DNA from 2 places in the Sphaerimonospora mesophila genome. Region 2 is predicted to be linked to the other one. Evidence: riboswitches for the same ligand, from Rfam matches in the RefSeq annotation. Region 2 holds a riboswitch; the other holds the start of a gene.
What was found. Region 2 has a riboswitch for glycine ahead of gcvP (aminomethyl-transferring glycine dehydrogenase). Riboswitches for the same ligand answer to the same signal wherever they lie in the genome.
Positions count from the first base shown of each region.

Region 1: linked by a shared signal. The riboswitch ahead of gcvT (glycine cleavage system aminomethyltransferase GcvT) and the one ahead of gcvP (aminomethyl-transferring glycine dehydrogenase) in region 2 are both predicted to bind glycine.

Region 1 is NZ_BCBX01000030.1:314,950-324,333, reverse strand. It holds gene AP234_RS01840 (L-serine ammonia-lyase) at 1-1,035, opposite strand, end outside; gene gcvH (glycine cleavage system protein GcvH) at 1,076-1,465, opposite strand; gene gcvT (glycine cleavage system aminomethyltransferase GcvT) at 1,462-2,613, opposite strand; glycine riboswitch at 2,651-2,754, opposite strand; glycine riboswitch at 2,755-2,852, opposite strand; gene AP234_RS01825 (hypothetical protein) at 3,136-3,975, shown strand; gene rpsD (30S ribosomal protein S4) at 4,073-4,687, opposite strand; gene AP234_RS01815 (DUF2470 domain-containing protein) at 4,764-5,483, shown strand; gene AP234_RS01810 (siderophore-interacting protein) at 5,813-6,634, shown strand; gene AP234_RS01805 (aldo/keto reductase) at 6,719-7,630, shown strand; gene AP234_RS01800 (HNH endonuclease signature motif containing protein) at 8,040-9,384, opposite strand, start outside.
Region 2 is NZ_BCBX01000031.1:392,825-402,208, reverse strand. It holds gene AP234_RS06285 (globin domain-containing protein) at 1-258, opposite strand, end outside; gene AP234_RS06280 (histidine kinase dimerization/phosphoacceptor domain-containing protein) at 527-1,132, shown strand; gene AP234_RS06275 (CDP-alcohol phosphatidyltransferase family protein) at 1,143-1,718, shown strand; gene AP234_RS06270 (sugar phosphate nucleotidyltransferase) at 1,735-4,239, shown strand; gene AP234_RS06265 (FHA domain-containing protein) at 4,405-4,908, shown strand; gene ftsR (transcriptional regulator FtsR) at 4,928-5,593, shown strand; gene AP234_RS06255 (bifunctional nuclease family protein) at 5,670-6,140, shown strand; gene AP234_RS06250 (MerR family transcriptional regulator) at 6,296-6,913, shown strand; glycine riboswitch at 6,970-7,059, shown strand; gene gcvP (aminomethyl-transferring glycine dehydrogenase) at 7,230-9,384, shown strand, end outside.

The DNA.
Region 1 (9,384 bases), on a different contig from region 2:
GACCTCTCCCTGGCAGCCGACCTCGGCCCCGGAGATGGAGGCGTTCTCCTTGAACAGCACGCCGATCGCCCCTGCGGTGAGCAGGAAGCGCACGATGCCGTCGTCGTTCGCACCGGGGACGAACTTCGTGTAGTACGACAGCACGGCGGGGACGATCCCGGCGGCGCCGTTGGTCGGCGCGGTGACGATGCGGCCGCCCGCCGCGTTCTCCTCGTTGACGGCCAGGGCGAACAGCGTCACCCAGTCCATCGCGCGCAGCGGGTCGGTGTCGCCTTCGCTGCGCAGCCTGCGGTAGAGCTGGTTGGCCCGGCGCCTGACCTTCAGCCCGCCCGGCAGCACGCCCTCGCGGCCGCAGCCACGTCGGACGCACTCGGCCATGACCGACCACAGGTGCAGCAGGCCCGCGCGGATCTCCTCCTGGGTACGGCCGAAGGCCTGCTCGTTCTCCAGCATCACCCCGGAGATCGAAAGGCCCGTGTCGGCGCACCGCTCCAGCAGCTCGTCCCCCGTCCTGAACGGGTGCGGCAGCACCGTGTCGTCGGGCTTTATCCGGTCGGCGCCCGTCGCGTTCTCGTCCACCACGAATCCGCCGCCGACGGAGTAGTAGACCTTCTCGCGCAGCACGGTGTCGTCGGCGAACGCGGTGAAGCGCATGCCGTTGGGGTGGTGCGGCAGCGACACCTTCCGCTCGAAGATCAGGTCCTCCCCGACCACGAACGGGATCTCGTGCGTGCCGTACACCCTGACCGTGCCGCTCGCCCGCATGGCGGCGAGCCTGTCCTCGACGGTGTCCACGTCGACGAGTTCGGGCTTGTCACCCGACAGGCCGAGCATGACCGCCTTGTCGCTGCCGTGACCCTTGCCGGTCAGTCCCAGCGAGCCGTACAGGATGGCCTCGACGCGGGTGACCTTCTCCAGCAGGCCGTCGCCGTGCAGGCCCCTGGCGAATTTGTGCGCCGCGGCCATCGGGCCGCCCGTGTGCGAGCTGGACGGCCCGATTCCCACCTTGAACAGGTCGAAGACACTGATCGCCATTGATCCTGTCCCTTGATCCGCTCTTCTTCCGGGGCCGTCGTCAGGACCCGCCCGAGATGAACGCGTTGTACTCGTCGGCGGTCAGCACCTCGTCCGGCTCGTGCTCGACGCGCACCCGGAACAGCCATCCCTCGCCGTACGGGTCGGAGTTGACCAGCGACGGGTCGTCCACGACTGCGGGGTTGGTCTCCACGATCTCGCCGTCGACCGGGCAGAAGATGTCGCTCACCGACTTGGTCGACTCGACCTCGCCCACCGCGTCACCGGCGGAGACGGTGGCCCCGACCTCAGGCACCTGCACGTAGACCACGTCACCGAGCTGTTCGGCCGCGTGCGCGGTGATGCCGACCGTCGCGGTCGAGCCCTCGTCCAGCCCGGCCACCCACTCGTGCTCCTTGGTGTAGCTCAGGGCCTCGGGAATGTTGGTCACTTGTTCCTCCTGTAAAAGGGCAGGTCGACGATGTCAACTGGTTCGTGGGAGCCGCGGATGTCCACGGCCAGATCGTTCCCGCTCTCGGTGGCGGCGCGGGAGACGTACGCCAGCGCGATGGGCCTGCCGAGTGAACGCGAGGGGGCGCCGCTGGTGACCTCGCCGACGACCTCGCCGCCCCGGACCACCGGATAGCCGTGGCGGGGCACGCGGCGGCCCCTCGCCACCAGCCCGACCAGCCGCCGGCTCGCGCCCGCCTCGTCCGTGCCCTCACTCTTGGCGATCTCGGCGAGGGCGGACCGCCCGACGAAGTCGCCGGGCTTGTCGAGCCGCACCACCCGGCCGAAACCCGCGTCGAACGGCGTCGTCTCGGTGGTCAGTTCGTTGCCGTAGAGCGGCATGCCGGCCTCCAGCCGCAGCGTGTCGCGGGCCGACAACCCCGCAGGCGCCAGGCCGAGCTCCTGGCCGGCCTCGCTCAGCGCGTGCCACAGCGATGCCGCGTCCTGGGGACGTACGAGCAACTCGAACCCGTCCTCGCCCGTGTAACCGGTCCTGGCGATCAGCGCGGGCACGCCGGAGACCGTCCCGGAGACGATCGAGTAGTACTTCATGCCGTCCAGGTCGGCGGTGGTGCCGGCCTCGGTCAGGCCGCGCAGGATCTCGGCGGCGCGGGGCCCCTGGATCGCGATCAACGCGTAGTCGCCGGACCGGTCCTCGACCACCGCATCGGACGCCGCCGCGCCGGACGACTCGGTATACCGAGCGGTGCGCTCGGTCAGTTCGCGTGCGACCAGGGTCGCGTTTGCGGCGTTCGCGACGACCAGGAACTCCTCGTCGCCGAGCCGGTAGACGATGAGGTCGTCGAGGATGCCGCCGGCCTCGTTCACCATCATCGTGTAGCGGGCCCGGCCCGGGCCGAGCGTGCTCAGATGGCCGACCAGGGCGTAGTCGAGAGCCTCACCCGCCCGCGGACCGGTGACGAAGATCTCGCCCATGTGGGACAGGTCGAACAGGCCTGCTGCCGTACGGACCGCGTCGTGCTCGGCCGACTCGCTGCCGTAACGCAGCGGCATCAGCCATCCGGCGAAGTCGGTCAGGGTCGCGCCGAGGCTCTCGTGGACCTCGCGCAATGGAGTGGATCGGGACATGATCGAACTCGCACCTCGGAAAGGACGGATGAGGGCATCCTCCCCCTCTGTCATCGGCGCCTGAGAGCTTCGTCCGTGTTTTGCCGGACTTTCACCTTCGGCGAGACCCCGATCCCTCGTGGTCCACTTTCCAGAGCACACCTGGCCCGTACGGTCCTTTGCCTTGAGAGGTTCGCGGGGAGGGCTTGCTCCTTCAGGGGCCCTGGCCGGCTGCCAGGACGCTCTCCCGCACGGGATCACCGGTGCACGGCAAGCCTAACCGCTCACCCCGGATCTCCATAACCGTTCGTCCACGCTTCTTTCCCTGCTTCCTCCCGCCCCTTGACTCCTGCGCCTCATCTCACGTACCTCGACTCCCGCGTGTCACCTCCGCGTCTCTCGCGTGTTACCTCCCGCTTACTGTCCGCGGCTTTCCCCCCCGCCGCCTGTCGCATGCCCATCTCCGGGTCCTGGGTGGTTAGAGCATGTGTCCGAGCCGAGCACGTTGGGGCGCGCCTTACCATCGGAAACCGGGGTCTTTGTATGGGTGACTGGTTCCACGAGCGTGTCGTCGATGTCCACCGACTGCCGCTGTTCTGCTTCTTCGTCGCGCTGATCGTCGCCTTCGTGTGCACGAGGATCAACGTGCGGCTGATCCGGGCGCGGGTCCGCTGGTTCGGCAACGTCAACGTGGGGGAGATGCACATCCACCACGTTGTGTTCGGCGTGATCCTCATGCTGCTCGGCGGGGTGGCAAGCCTCGTCCTGGCCGGCGTGTCGACGGCGTGGTATTCGTTCACGGCCGCCGTCTTCGGTGTCGGCGCCGCACTCGTGCTCGACGAGTTCGCGCTCATCCTGCACCTGCGCGACGTCTACTGGCAGGAGGAGGGCCGCACCTCGGTCGATGCGGTCTTCGTCGCGATCGCGGCCACCGGGCTGCTGCTGCTCGGTCTGCGCCCGCTCGCCTGGAGCGGGGCGGACGGAGCGCTGACGGGAGCCTGGCCGGCGGCGGCGTTCCTCGTCGTCAACCTCGTCTTCGCCGTCGTCACCCTGCTCAAGGGAAAGATCTGGAGCGGCCTGCTGGGACTGTTCGTCCCGCCGTTCGTCTACGTCGGCGCGGTACGGCTGGCCCGTCCCGGATCACCCTGGGCGCGCTGGTTCTACTCAGACGTGGCCAGGCGGCCCAAACCGAGGCGCATGGCGAAGGCCGTACACCGGGAGGAGCGCTGGCGGCGTCCCGTCATCCGAGCGAAGATCGCCGTCCAGGAGTTCGTCTCCGGCCGCCACGATCTGCCGTCGCCGCCCCGTGGCGTCCGCAGTGTGTGGATGTCGCCGGGCGCCGACGAGCGATCGCCGAATCCCGGCGGTGACCGCGCGTTCTAACGTGAGTAGTGCTCGACCTGATGTGAGCTCGACCTGATGTGAGCTCGACCTGATGTGAGCTCGGCCTGATGTGAGCTCGACCTGATGTGAGCTCGACCTAACGTGAGTAGTGCTCGACCACGAGCTGTTCGTCGACCGGCACCGCGATCTGCTCGCGCGAGGGGCGGGCGACGAGCGTGAAGCGCAGTTCCCTGTGGTCCACCGCGAGGTAGGCCGCCGGCTGCGCGTCGGCGTAGACGCCTTCCGCTGCCGCCACGAAGGGCTGCATCCCGCGTGACCTGGTACGGACGCCGACGACCTGTCCCGGCCGCACGAGATAGCTCGGTATGTCGACCTTGCGGCCGTCCACGATGATGTGGCCGTGGGCGACGTACTGCCTGGCGGCGTAGATCGACGGCGCGAACCCGGCCCGCAGGACGAGGGAGGCCAGGCGCGTCTCCAGGATCACCAGCAGTTCCGCACCGGAACGACCGGGCCGCCGCACCGCGAGATCCCAGTATCGGCGTAGTTGTCTCTCCGACACGTCGTAGTACCACCGCAGCTTCTGCTTCTCCAGCAGCCGGACACCGAAGTCGCCCGCCGTGCGCCGGTCGGTCTTCCGTCCGTGCTCGCCCGGAGGGTACGGCCGAGCCGCGAAGTGCTTCACCGCCTTGCGGGTCAGCGGCACCCCCGCCCGGCGTGAGAGTCGAACCTTCGGTCCCGTGTAGCGCATGCCCGGCCTTCCCAAGTCGAGATCCAATAACTAAGGTAAGGCTAACCTTATTCACGTCTGAGCCTCAAGGAGAGACATGAGGCACCCCGTAGCCGCTCCGCCGATCCCGGAACGCATCAGGACTCTCGCCGCCACCGCCACGCCCACACACGTCTCCGTCACCGGCACCGACATCCCGGCCTGTCCCGCACGGGGCGGGGTAGACACGGCGGGACGTCCCGTACTCCTCGTCAAACCCGGCGAGTTCCTGTACGGCACGGCCACGGAGACCCTGGTGACGGTCGACCTGGTCGCGACCCGGGATCTCGGCGGCGTCCAGCGGCCGCGGGGCCTGCTCAAGGTCCAGGGATGGACCCAGGACGTGCCCGGCGAGGAGGCGCGGGAGACCGCCGTCGCCATCGCCGAGCGGTGTCCCGACGATGACCTGCTCGCCGCCCTCGACGGCGGCACGCCGAAACTCCTCCGGCTCGATATCGGCCGGGTGATCTATCTCACCGGGCAGGAGTCCGGCCTCCTCGACGCCGGGGACTATCTCGCCTCGGCCCCGGACCCGTTCCTCGACACCGCAGAACGGCTGATCCGCCACGTCAACGAAGCGCACCGGGAACAGCTCGTCCAGTCGATGGGCAGGCTGACGGGAGAGAACGCCGACGACGCCTGGCTGTGGGAACTCGACCGGTACGGCGCCACCGTGCGGATGCGCGCGAACGAGCTTGTCAGGCTTCCCTGGCCGGTGCCTCTCCCTACCCGTACGGCCTTCGAGCAGGCCGTGACCTGCCTCGTCTGCCCTCACTGAGCCCACCGGCCTCACTGAGCCACTGCTCTCACTGAGCCACTGGCCTCACTGAGCCACTGGCAGCCTCACTGAACCACCGGGGCCTTACTGAACCCGCTGGTCTGCCAGCACTGAACCGCCCGTACTGAACCGCCCGCACTGAATTAACCGACCACCGCCGCTTGGCTCCGTCCGCCCGACAAGGCGGCGGGCGAGGTGAAAGCGGTCGGCTCTCCCGACCGACCGTCAGGGGCACGATTTTCCATCGGCAGGGGCGTTTTCCATCTGCCCGCGGCCACCGCGAGGAGTCTGTCGGACGGCTTACTCCCAGAACCGATCAGGAACGAACCTTGGCCAGAACCAACATCAGGGCCACCCGCATAAAACCCCAGGTCTCCGAGCTGCTGACCCTGCGGGTGCGGCGCACTGAGCGAATCTCTCCCCACTTCATCCGCGTCACCCTCGGAGAGGGGGACATCGGGCGCTTCACCCCCATGGGCTACGACCAGTGGTTCCGCCTGTTCATCCCAGCTCCGGGCAAGCCGCTGCCACGCCTTCCCGACAGGCTGACCATGCTGTCCTACGCCAAATATCTGACGATCTCCAAGGGGGACCGGCCGGCGCTGCGCAACTACACCGTCCGCGCCTACCGCTCCGCGGAGCAGGAGATCGACGTGGACTTCGTCGTACACGAGCCAAAGCCGGGCGCCGCACCCGGGCCGGCCATCGCCTGGGCGGGCGCCTGCCGTGCCGGAGACCAGGTGGCGATCCTGGACGAGGGAGTCTCCTTCAACCCTCCCGCCGACACCGAGCACGTGCTGCTCGTGGCGGACGAAAGCGCGCTGCCCGCCGTCGCCGGAATCCTCGCCTCACTGCCGGATGACACCACCGGCAGAGCCCTCGTCGAGGTTCCCTCGGCCGAGGACGTACAGGACCTGCGCGTCCCATCGGCCGTGGAAGTGACCTGGGTGGTCAGGGGTGATCCGCACGCCGTACCCGGACGCGCGGTGCTGGCCGCCGCAGAGCGGATTCCGCCGCCCGACGGTCCGGTCTTCGGCTGGGTGGCGGGAGAGCAGGCGCTCCCCACCGCCATGCGCCGGCACTGGATCACCTCGGGACTACCCAAGGAGCGCATCGTGTTCTGCGGCTACTGGCGGGCAGAGCGCGGATGATGACGATCTCCGGTCGTGTCCCGCCGCGCCCGGTCCGGCGGCCGACTTGCGGTGGAGTGTGCTCCAGGTTGCATGGTGTGCGGCATGAGAATCGCACTGGGGACCATCCCGTTCGGGACCACGGTGGACGAGGCGACCTCGTTCGCCATCCTCGACCGGTTCGTCGAGCGCGGCGGAACGATCATTGACACGTCGAACAACTACCCCTTCTGGGTGGATGGCGCGACCGGCGACGAAAGCGAGATCACCATCGGCCGGTGGCTCGCCACCCGGCGCAACCGCGACCGGATGACGATCAGCACGAAGTGCGGGGCACGCCCTACCGTTCCGGGAGACCGCACCATGGGATCGGCCGAGGGCCTGTCCGCCCCGGTGATCCGCGCCGCCGTCGCGGGCAGCCTGCGGCGGCTGGGGGTCGAGCACGTCGACGTGTACTGGGCCCACATCGAGGACAGGTCCGTACCCCTGGAGGAGACCGTCGCCGTCTTCGACGAGCTCGTGCTGGCGGGCCTGGTCGGGGAGATCGGCGCGAGCAACCACGCCACCTGGCGGCTGGAGCGCGCCCGGTCGCTGGCCACGGCGCGCGGCTGCACCCGCTACACCCACTTGCAGCTGCGCCACTCCTACCTGCGTCCGAGGCCCGGGGTACGCCTGCCGGAGAGTGGTCACGTGCAGGTCGGCGAGGAGACGCTCGACTATGTGCGCTCCGAAGACGACCTGACCCTCTGGGTCTACACCTCTCTGCTGAACGGCGCCTACGCGGGCAAGCCGCTGCCCGAGCACTACGATCACCCCGGTACGGCCCGGCGGCTCGCCGTGCTCGACGAGGTGGCCGGAGAGCTCGGCGCGACCCGCAACCAGGTGGTCCTCGCCTGGCTCCGGGCGCAGGGCATCGTGCCGATCGTCGGGGTGAGCTCCATCACCCAGCTCGACGAGCTGCTCACCGAGGTCAAGCTCGACGACGAGTTGTCAGCCCGCCTCGATGCCCCCGCTTGATCGGCCTGAGGGGCAGATCCTGAGCAACCCTCGCCGAGCCACCCCTGTCGGATCGCCCTGTCGAATCATCCCTGTCGGGTCACCCCTCCTGAACACGCTTCCTGATCATGCCTCCTGAGCCACCCCTCCTGAACCACCCCTCCTGAACCACCCCTCTTGGGCGGCCGCTCCTGGGCGGCCTGCCCCTCCGGGGGTTACTCCTGCCGGACGGCCCCTGCCGGATCTCATGCGGGTCTCCCCTGCCGGGCCGCCCCTCCCAGGGCGTCGCAAGTCTGGTGGCACGCACCATCTCCCTCGGAGCCGGTTCGTGTTTTCCCAGGCTCGGCCTGCTCCAGGGGCGGTCTCTGCTCCCAGAGGCCGTCCATCGTCCCTGGGGCAGGTCCAGGGGGTGGCCAAGGAACGGCATCGCTCAAGGACGGCATTGCGCCGGGGCAGGGACGGCAGGGGTAGACCGGAGACCGGCGTCTCGGTCGGGCCGCCGTTCGCTCGGAGGCGGTGTCGGCTCAGAGCGGTGTTTTCTGGTGGGTGAGGGGCCGATGTAGATGAACTCCCAGCGGTCGGGGCCGATCTTGCGGCGTTGGTAGCGGTCGGGGTGCCGGTAGCGGTCGCGGTTGTGGTGCTGACACATAGGGCCGAGTCTGGCCAGGTCGGTGCGACCGCCCTCACTCCAGTTGTCGATGTGGTCGATCTGGCACATGCTCGCCGGGAGGGGGCAGCCTTTCACCACGCAGGTGTCGTAGCGGGCGGCGATGGCGCGGCGTTGGGCGGGGGTGGCCAGGCGGGTCTTGCGGCCCATGTCCAGGACCTGCCCCTCGGTGTTCATCACCAGGCGGACCAGGGTGGAGGTGCGGGCCAGGCGGTGGATGTCGGTGATGGGCAGCAGGTGTCCGGTGGACAGCAGCAGCCCGGGCAGGGTGCGCAACACCGACTGCCACCGCCAGTCCCCGGCCCCGAGTCCGCTGTCCCCGAACCCACCGTCGACACTCCAGAAGCGGAAGCCTGTGCCCCTGGAAGCCGCACCCCCAGGGTCCACGCCCCCACGAGGATCGCCCCTGCCGGGATCGCCACCGCTGGGGTCTCCGGGATCGCCGGGGTCGCCGCTGCCGGGGTCGTCCCTGCCGGGGTCGTCCCTGCCGGGGTCGTCCCTGCTGGAGTCGCCGGTGACGGGGTCTGCTGGGTGCGTGCCGAGGTCGGCACCGGCGGGGATGGCTCGGTGCGTGCCGAGGTCGGCACCGGTGGGAATGGTGTCCGCGGTGTGCTCGTCTTCACCGGCCCGGTTGTGGATGCCGGTGCGGGTCCGCGAGCCGCTCTCGGTCTCCGGCTCGTCGACGCTTCCGGGCTCGTCAGTGCCTCCGGTCCCGGCCGCAGCGCCGAGCTCGACCGCTGGGCTGGCCTCGGCCGCGGGGCCGGGCTCGTCGTCACCTGTGGTGGCCGGGCGGATGGGGGTGCGGTCTTCGCGTGAGTTCTCGGCGGGCCACTCAGGACCCTGGCCGCAGGTGGGATCATCGCCCGGAGCCGCGTCCCCCCGGTCGTCCCCTCGGTCGTCTCTGCGGCCGACCCCCGGAAAAGCTCCGGGAAGGAACCCAGGAGCAGGCTCGGAAACGGCGTCGGGAACGGGAGCGGACTCGGGAGCGGGCGCGGGCACAGAAGCGGCGCCGGAAGCGTGATCAGGATCGAGGTCGTCACCGGCGTCCTCGCGGGTTCCCGGGCCGGTCCCTTTGCCGGTCGCACGCGCCGGGCCGTCGCTCCGGCCA
Region 2 (9,384 bases):
GACGACGCCGTACCTGCGGTGGTCGCGGCCGAGCCGGGCGAGGAACGGCGAGAGCGCCGCGGGGTCGTCGAGCGCCCGGACGATCTTCATGAGCGCCCGGAAGACGCGATCGTCGTGCGCGCCCATGGCGGCCGGGAAGAGTGCGCGCAGGCTCGGGTTCTCGGCGAACAACCGTCCGTAGAAATACGCCGAGGCCCGGGCCGCGACGGGCTCGACGAGCGAGAAGCTCTCCTTGACGAGGCGCGCGTTCGGCGACATGAGATCGTGCTCCCACCCTGGTCGTGTTCGGTACACCTCCCTGATTCCGGGTGACGAGCGCCGGCGGCCCCGGCTCGCAGGGCGCTCACCGTGAGTGTGACACCGAAGACATGGAGTCACAACCGGTTCGTCCGCATTGCCCCGGAGCCGGGGCGGGCGCACCGTCGAGATCGCCCGCCGTCCGGGCCGCCTCGACGGCCGGAAGGGGGAGCGGCAATCATCCTCCAGGGGGACCGCCCGGGGCGGGTGCGGCCGGTACGGTTCCCCCATGCGGTGGCGAGATCCGGTGTTCGACGCGCTCTTCGCGGTCTGCGGTGGCCTGCTCGACGTGCCGGTCACCCATGTCGTCGATGGCGGGATCGAGGCCGCCTTCGTCCGGGTGCTCGCCCTGATGGCGATGGTGATCACGCCCGTGGCCTTCGGGTGTTACGTCGTCTTCCGGCGGGCCGGGGCGCGCCGGGCACGTGAGCTCGCCGCGGAGCGGCTGCGCGCCGACCGGCTCGCCGAGCGGGAGCGGATCGTCCTGGAGGTCCACCACATCGTGGCCCAGCACGTCGGCGCCATGGTGCTGCGGGCGAACGCCGCGCGGTACGTCGGGGCGGACGGGCCGGCCGCCGAGGCGCTGGCCGACATCGGCAGCACCGGCAGCCGGGTGCTGGAGGATCTGCGCGGCCTGCTCGCGTCGCTGCGGGATCCCGGAGAGCACACCCCGGCCGGCCCTCCGGAAGACGCGGATCTCGAGGGTCTCGCGTGCCGCCGCCCCGGCTGTCCCCGATACGAGCCGCACCGGTCCGGGGCCCCCGGATCCCCGCTGCGGGGGCCCGGCCGGGCCCCCGCACGGACACCCGGCGGCGCGCGGCGGAGCGCCGGGTAGGGTCTGGGGCGTGACCGCTGCCGAGGACCGGATCTGGACGCTGCCCAACCTGCTGAGCGCGCTCAGGCTGCTCGGCGTTCCCGTCTTCCTCTGGCTCGTGCTGGGCCCGAAGGCGGACGGCTGGGCGATCGGGCTGCTCATCCTCGCCGGGTTCAGCGACTGGCTCGACGGCAAGATCGCACGGGCCTGGAACCAGACGAGCAGGCTCGGCCGCCTGATCGACCCGCTCGCCGACCGGCTCTACATCCTCGCCACCCTCCTCGGGCTGGTCCTGCGCGACGTCGTCCCCTGGTGGCTGGCGCTGATCGTGCCGCTGCGCGACGTCCTGCTGCTGTGGGTCCCGCCCCTGCTGCGCCGCCACGGGTACGGCCCGGCCCTGCCGGTGCACTTCCTCGGCAAGGCGGGCACGGCCGCCCTCATGTACGCGTTCCCGCTGCTGTTCCTCGCCTCCCACGAGGGCTGGTACGCCGATATCTGCGCGATCTCCGGATGGGCCTTCGCCATCTGGGGAACTGGTCTGTATTGGTGGGCGGGGGTGTTGTACGTCGTCCAGGTGCGCCGGCTGATCAGTCCGCGCGCCGGCTGACAGAAGGGGGTGAGGCGTGAAGGCCGTCGTGATGGCGGGAGGGGAGGGCACTCGGCTGCGGCCGATGACCGCCAACCAGCCCAAGCCGATGCTCCCCATCATCAACCGGCCGATCATGGAGCACGTGCTGCGCCTGCTGAAACGGCACGGCTTCACCGAGACCGTCGTCACCGTGCAGTTCCTGGCCGCGCTCATCCGCAACTACTTCGGCGACGGCGACGAGCTGGGGATGACCCTGCACTACGCCACCGAGGAGGTGCCGCTCGGCACGGCGGGGAGCGTGAAGAACGCCGCCGACAGGCTGCGTGACGACCGGTTCCTGGTGATCTCCGGCGACGCGCTCACCGACATCGACCTGACCGACATGCTCCGCTTCCACCGGGAGAACCGCGCGCTGGTCACGATCGGGCTCAAACGGGTGCCCAACCCGCTCGAGTTCGGGATCATCATCGTGGACGAGGACGGGCGGATCCAGCGGTTCCTGGAGAAGCCCACCTGGGGGCAGGTGTTCTCCGACACCGTGAACACCGGCATCTACATCATGGAGCCGTCGGTGCTCGACGAGATCGCCCCCGGGCAGCCCGTCGACTGGTCGGCGGAGGTCTTCCCCAAGCTCCTCGACCGGGGCAGCCGGCTGTTCGGCTACGTGGCCGAGGGCTACTGGGAGGACGTGGGCACCCACGAGAGCTATCTCAAGGCCCATGCCGACGTCCTGGAGGGCAAGGTAAAGATCGACTTCGAGGCGTTCGAGCTGGCGCCCGGGGTGTGGGCGGCCGAGGGGGCCTCGGTCGACCCCGAGGCGGTGCTCAAGGGGCCGCTCTACATCGGCGACTACGCGAAGGTCGAGGCCGGCGCCGAGCTGCGGGAGTACACCGTGCTCGGCAGCAACGCGGTCGTCAAGGAGGGCGCGTTCCTGCATCGCGCGGTCGTCAGCGACAACGTCTACGTCGGCCCCGCCGCGCACCTGCGCGGCTGCGTGATCGGGAAGAACACCGACGTGATGACCGGGGCCCGCATCGAGGAGAACGCCGTCGTCGGCGACGAGTGCGTGATCGAGTCGGAGGCGTACGTGTCCTCCGGCGTGAAGATCTACCCGTTCAAGACGATCGAGGCGGGCACGGTCGTCAACACCAGCGTCATCTGGGAGTCGCGCGGCCAGCGCAGCCTGTTCGGCCCGCGCGGCGTCTCCGGCCTGGTCAACGTCGAGATCACACCTGAGCTGTGCGTGCGGCTGGCCAGCGCCTACGCCACCACGCTGCGCAAGGGGGACAGCGTCGTCACCTCCCGCGACGTCTCCCGCGCGGCGCGGGCGCTCAAGCGCGCGGTGATCAGCGCGCTCAACTCCAGCGCGATCAACGTGATCGACCTGGAGGCCGCCGCCCTGCCGGTCGCGCGGTTCCACACCTCGCGTGAGCACGTCAAGGGCGGGATAGCCCTGCGGACGACCCCCGGCGACCCGCAGAGCGTCGACATCGTGTTCATGGACGAGGAGGGGGCCGACCTGTCCCAGGCGGCCCAGCGGAAGCTGGAGCGGGTCTTCTCGCGGCAGGAGTACCGCAGGGCGTTCCCCGGCGAGATCGCCGAGCTGACCTTCCCGGCCAGGGCCGTCGACGCCTACACCCGCGAGCTGCTGCGCTGCGTCGACATGAGCGGCGTCAAGGACGCCGAGATGAAGGTCGTGGTCGACTGCGCCGGCGGCACCGCATCGCTGGTGCTGCCCAGCCTGCTCGGCCCGGCGGGCGTCGACGTGCTGACCGTCAACAACCGGCTCGACGACGCCTCACCGACCGAGACCCTCGCCGAGCGCCGCCGCGACCTGCAGCGCCTGGCCGAGCTGGTCGCCTCGTCGCGGGCGGCCTTCGGCGTGCGGTTCGACCCGGTGGGCGAGCGGATCTCCCTGGTCGACGAGCTGGGCCGGCTGATCAGCGAGGAGCGTGCGCTGCTCGTGGTCCTCGACCTGGTGGCCGCCGAGCGCGGGGGCGGCCGGGTGGCCCTGCCCGTCACCACGACCCGGGTGGCCGAGATGGTCTGCCGGTTCCACGGCGTGCAGGTCGACTGGACGGCCACGAGCCTGGACACGCTGACCAGGGCGGCGGGCCACCCCGGCACCGTGTTCGCCGCCGACGGCCGCGGCGGTTTCATCGTCCCAGAGTTCGCCCCCACGCTTGACGGTCCCGCGGTCTTCCTGCGCCTGCTCGGTCTGGTGGCGCGGACCCGGCTGTCGCTCAGCCAGATCGACGCCCGCATCCCGGAGGCCAGATTGCTCAAGCGTACGGTCCCCACGCCCTGGGCGCACAAGGGGACCGTGATGCGCTCGGTGGTCGAGGCCGCCGAGGACCGGAGCCTGGACACCACGGACGGCGTGCGGATCGTGGAGGACGACGGGAGCTGGACCCTCGTGCTGCCCGACCCGACGGAGGCCGTCACCCACCTGTGGGCCGAGGGGCACGACATGGACACCGCCCAGGCCCTGCTGGAGCGTTGGGCCGGTGTCGTGGAGCGGGCGGCGGGAGCCCAATGAGGGCGGGCGGGTACGGTCCATGTGTGGCGGGATGGACCTTGAACGTATGCTGGCTGTAGCGTTGGTCAGTCCACGCCCAGCCATGCTTCTTGACCTTGATCCTTGATCAGCGTAAGTTGCGGCATTCGCAGTCCGAGCAAGTCGTGAGAGAGGCCGAGCCGATCGATGCCCAGCGTCTACTGCACGCAGTGCGGTCATGCCAACCCCGAGGATGCCCGTTTCTGTTCACGATGCGGTTCGCCGCTGAGCGTACCGGTGCCCGCCGCGGCCGACACCACCTCGACGATCTCGCTTGAGGCGCTTGAGGCCGAGGCGGGGCAGACCCTGCTGCCGGACCGGTCGGCGGTGGAACGCCTGCCGCCGGGGACGGCGCTGCTGGTCGTCATGCGCGGGCCCAACGCGGGGAGTCGTTTTCTGCTCGACAGCGACCTCACTACGGCGGGTCGCCACCCGGAAAGCGACATTTTCCTGGACGATGTAACTGTGTCCAGGAGACACGTGGAGTTCTACCGGCGCGGCGGTCACTTCACCGTGCGTGATGTCGGCAGCCTCAACGGCACCTACGTCAACCGGGAGCGCATCGAGGAGTCCCCGCTGACGGGTGGCGACGAGGTGCAGATCGGCAAGTTCCGGCTGGTGTTCCTCACGCGTGGCCCTGGAGGGTTGTGATCGTTGAGGAGGGGGGATCATGGGCGCGCAGGCCGTACGGGCGTTCATGAGCATCGGGGAGGTGCTCGCCCTGCTGCAGGGGGAGTTCCCCGACATCACCATCTCCAAGATCCGTTTCCTGGAGGGTGAGGGGCTCATCGAGCCGCAGCGGAGCCCATCGGGCTACCGCAAGTTCACGCACCACGACGTCGAGCGCCTGCGCTACATCCTCACCGCGCAGCGCGACCACTACCTGCCGCTCCGGGTGATCAAGGATCATCTGGACGAGCAGGCCGCCCGTCCGCGCCCCGTGCCGGACGCGGCGGCCGGGGCGCCGCCCGTACGGCTGAGCCGGGAGGGGCTGATCGAGGCGGCGGGAATCGACGAGGAGACGCTCGCCGAGATGGAGAGCTTCGGCCTGGTCGCCCCCGTGGCCCGTCACTACGACGGGGAGGCGCTCGAGGTCGCCCGCAGCGTGGGCGCGCTGGCGAAGTTCGGCCTGCATCCCAGGCATCTGCGGGCCGTCAGGGCCGCCGTGGAGCGGGAGGCGGGCCTGATCGAGCAGGCGGTGGCCCCGCTGATGCGCCGCCGGGCGCCCGGCGCGATCGCGCAGGCGGACGAGACCGCCAGGGAGATCTCCGGACTTATTCAAGAATTGCACAACGCGTTACTTCGTGGCAGTGTTCGCGGCATTCAGGGGCGGTGACCGGCATACCCGGTCGGTCCCGGGTGTTACGTTGAATGCCTGGTGATATGCCGCGACGCTTGAGACGGAGCCGCCCGTGTTGCAGATGGAGGTCGTGGGGGTTCGCGTTGAGATGCCCACCAACCAGCCGATCGTCCTGTTGAAAGAGACGAGCGGTGATCGGTATCTACCGATTTGGATAGGCATGACTGAGGCGACCGCCATTGCGTTGGCCCAGGCGGAGGAGCCGCCGCCGAGGCCGCTGACCCACGACTTGTTCCGTGACGTGCTCGAGGCCCTGGGGGTGCGGTTGCGCACCGTCAACATCGTCGCGCTCCGTGACGGGATCTTCTTCGCCGATCTGGTGTTCTCGAACGGTGTGGAGGTGAGCGCCCGGCCGTCGGATTCGATCGCGCTGGCGCTGCGCACGGGGGCGACGATCTACGCGAGCGAGGACGTGGTCCAGGAGGCGGGTGTGAGCATGCCCGACGACCAGGAGGACGAGGTCGAGAAGTTCCGCCAGTTCCTGGACAAAATCACTCCCGAAGACTTCGGTCGGGCGGGCTGACGTGCTGGTCGATATCGGGAGATTACGCTTCACGACGCGCCGGACAGGGTCGTTGACTGACGATGCGCCCAGTCCTACGGTGCAAGGGAAACCACGGTTGTAATTCACGAACCCCCAGATCAGACCGTGGGATGAGAGAAAGCCGGAGGTCCGCAGTGGCGGTCAGCAGCGGCGAGGGTAAGTCGGCCGGCCAGCATGACCCGGTCCGGCAGTCGGCGCGGGAGCGCGCCGGCGAGCAGGGTCTGCTGTTCGACGAGCGGCCGACCGCGCTGCCCGAGGACATCGGATACCGCGGCCCCACGGCATGCGCCGCGGCCGGGATCACCTACCGGCAGCTCGACTACTGGGCGCGCACCGAGCTCGTCCTCCCGACGATAAGGGCCGCCCAGGGATCGGGGTCGCAGCGACTTTACAGCTTCCGCGACATCCTCGTGTTGAAAGTCGTCAAACGCCTCCTGGACACCGGCGTCTCCCTCCAGCAGATCCGCACCGCCGTACGGCACCTGCGGGATCGCGGGGTCAACGACCTGGCCCAGATCACGTTGATGAGCGACGGGGTCAGCGTCTACGAGTGCACGTCGGCCGACGAGGTCATAGACCTGCTGCAGGGCGGGCAGGGCGTGTTCGGCATCGCGCTCGGCCGGGTCTGGCGCGAGGTGGAGGGATCGCTCGCCGAGCTGCCGGGCGAACGGGCGGAAGCCGCCTCCGACGCGGAGGGAGACCATCCGGCCGACGAACTGGCCCGCCGCCGGAAGGCACGCAAGATCGGCTGACGGGCCGGCGGATGGGCCGGCCGGTTTCCGGGTACCGGTAGAGTGAACGCGGCCGACGACCACGTGCGGGAGAGTCCCCTGACCGCAGGGGCGCCGAAGGAGCAACCTCCCCGGAATCTCTCAGGCATCCGTACCGCACGGACGAGGCGACTCTGAAAAGCGGGCGCACCAGCCAGGTGGCGCCTCACCGAAGGGGAAAACCGGGGCCCGGCGCGGCGATGAACACGCGCGCGAGGCGGCCCGGTGAAGCTCTCAGGTCCGATGACAGAGGGGGAGACCGCAAACGCCTGGTCTCGACCCGCCGGGAGGCCCTGTCATGACTGATAGGTCACAACTTCGCGATCTTTCCGCTCCCCCCTTCGCCACCCGCCACATCGGCCCTTCGGACGCCGACCGGGCGCACATGCTGCGCGCCGTCGGCCACGAGTCGGTCGCCGCGCTGGTGGCGGCGGCCGTACCGGAGGCGATCCGCGCACGGAAGCCGCTCGATCTGCCCGAGGCGGCGAGCGAGACCGAGGCGCTGGCCGAGCTGCGCGCCCTCGCCGGCCGCAACCGGTCGCTCACCTCGATGATCGGCCTGGGCTACCACGACACGATCACTCCCGCTGTCATCCTGCGCAACGTGCTGGAGAACCCCGGCTGGTACACGGCGTACACGCCGTACCAGCCGGAGATCTCCCAGGGGCGCCTGGAGGCGCTGCTGAACTTCCAGACGATGGTGACGGACCTGACCGGGCTCGACGTCGCCGGGGCCTCCCTGCTGGACGAGGCGACGGCGGCGGCCGAGGCCATGACGCTGGCCCGGCGGGCCGGCCGGTCGAAGTCGGACGTGTTCGTGGTGGACGCCGATGCGCTGCCGCAGACCAAGGCCGTGCTGGCGACCCGGGCCGAGCCTCTGGGGATCACGCTCGTCGAGTCCGACCTCGCCGGCGACCTGCCCGAGTGCTTCGGCGTCCTGGTGCAGTATCCGGGCGCGAGCGGCCGGGTGGCCGGCTTCGCCGGCCTGGCCGAGCGGGCGCACGCCGCGGGCGCGCTCGTCGTGGCCGCCGCCGACCTGCTGGCGCTGACGCTGCTGACCGCCCCGGGCGAGCAGGGCGCCGACATCGCGGTCGGCTCCACCCAGCGGTTCGGGGTGCCGCTCGGCTTCGGCGGCCCGCACGCCGCCTACATGGCGGTCCGGGAAGGGCTGCAGCGGCAGATGCCGGGCCGCCTGGTCGGGGTCTCCGTCGACGCGGACGGCCGGCCCGCCTACCGGCTCGCCCTGCAGACCCGGGAGCAGCACATCCGCCGCGAGAAGGCCACCAGCAACATCTGCACGGCACAGGTCCTGCTGGCCGTCATGGCCTCGATGTACGCCGTGTACCACGGCCCCGAGGGGCTCCGGCGGATCGCGCAGCGGGTCCACCGTCACGCGGCCGTCCTCGCCGCCGGTCTGCGTGAGCGCGGGGTGACGGTCGTCCACGAGGAGTTCTTCGACACCGTGCTCGCCCGGGTGCCTGGCCGCGCCACCGAGGTCGTCGCCGCGGCCGAGGCAGCGGGAATCAACCTGCGCCACGTGGACGCCGACCACGTCGCGGTCGCCTGCGACGAGAAGACCGCAGCGGGTCACCTGCCGGCCGTCTGGGACGCGTTCGCCTCCGGCCCGGGGGAGCGCGAGGGGCACGACGCGCTGGACGATCTGGACCGGGTGACGCCCGACGCGCTGCCCGCCGGTCTGCTGCGCACCTCCGCCTACCTCACCCACCCGGTGTTCCACGCCCACCGCTCCGAGACCGCGATGCTGCGCTATCTGCGCCGGCTCCAGGACAAGGACATCGCCCTGGACCGGTCGATGATCCCGCTGGGGTCCTGCACGATGAAGCTCAACGCGGCCACCGAGATGGAGCCCATCACCTGGCCGGAGTTCGCCGGCATCCATCCCTTCGCGCCGATCGGGCAGGCGGCGGGATACGTCGAGCTGATCGAGACCCTGGAGGGGTGGCTCGCCGAGGTCACCGGGTACGACAAGGTGTCCGTGCAGCCCAATGCGGGCTCGCAGGGGGAGTTCGCCGGGCTGCTGGCCATCCGGGGCTACCACCGCTCCCGTGGCGAGACCGGACGCGACGTCTGCCTCATCCCCTCGTCCGCCCACGGGACCAACGCCGCCAGCGCCGTCATGGCCGGGATGCGGGTGGTCGTGGTGGCCTGCGACGCCGAAGGCAACGTCGACCTCGGCGACCTCGCCACGAAGATCGAAAAGCATCGTGACGCGCTGGCCGCGATCATGGTGACGTACCCCTCGACACACGGGGTGTACGAGGAGACGATCGTCGAGATCTGCGAGCGGGTCCACGCGGCCGGCGGCCAGGTCTACGTGGACGGGGCGAACCTCAACGCGCTGGTCGGCCTGGCCCGGCTCGGTGAGTTCGGCGCCGACGTCTCCCACCTGAACCTGCACAAGACGTTCTGCATCCCGCACGGCGGGGGCGGGC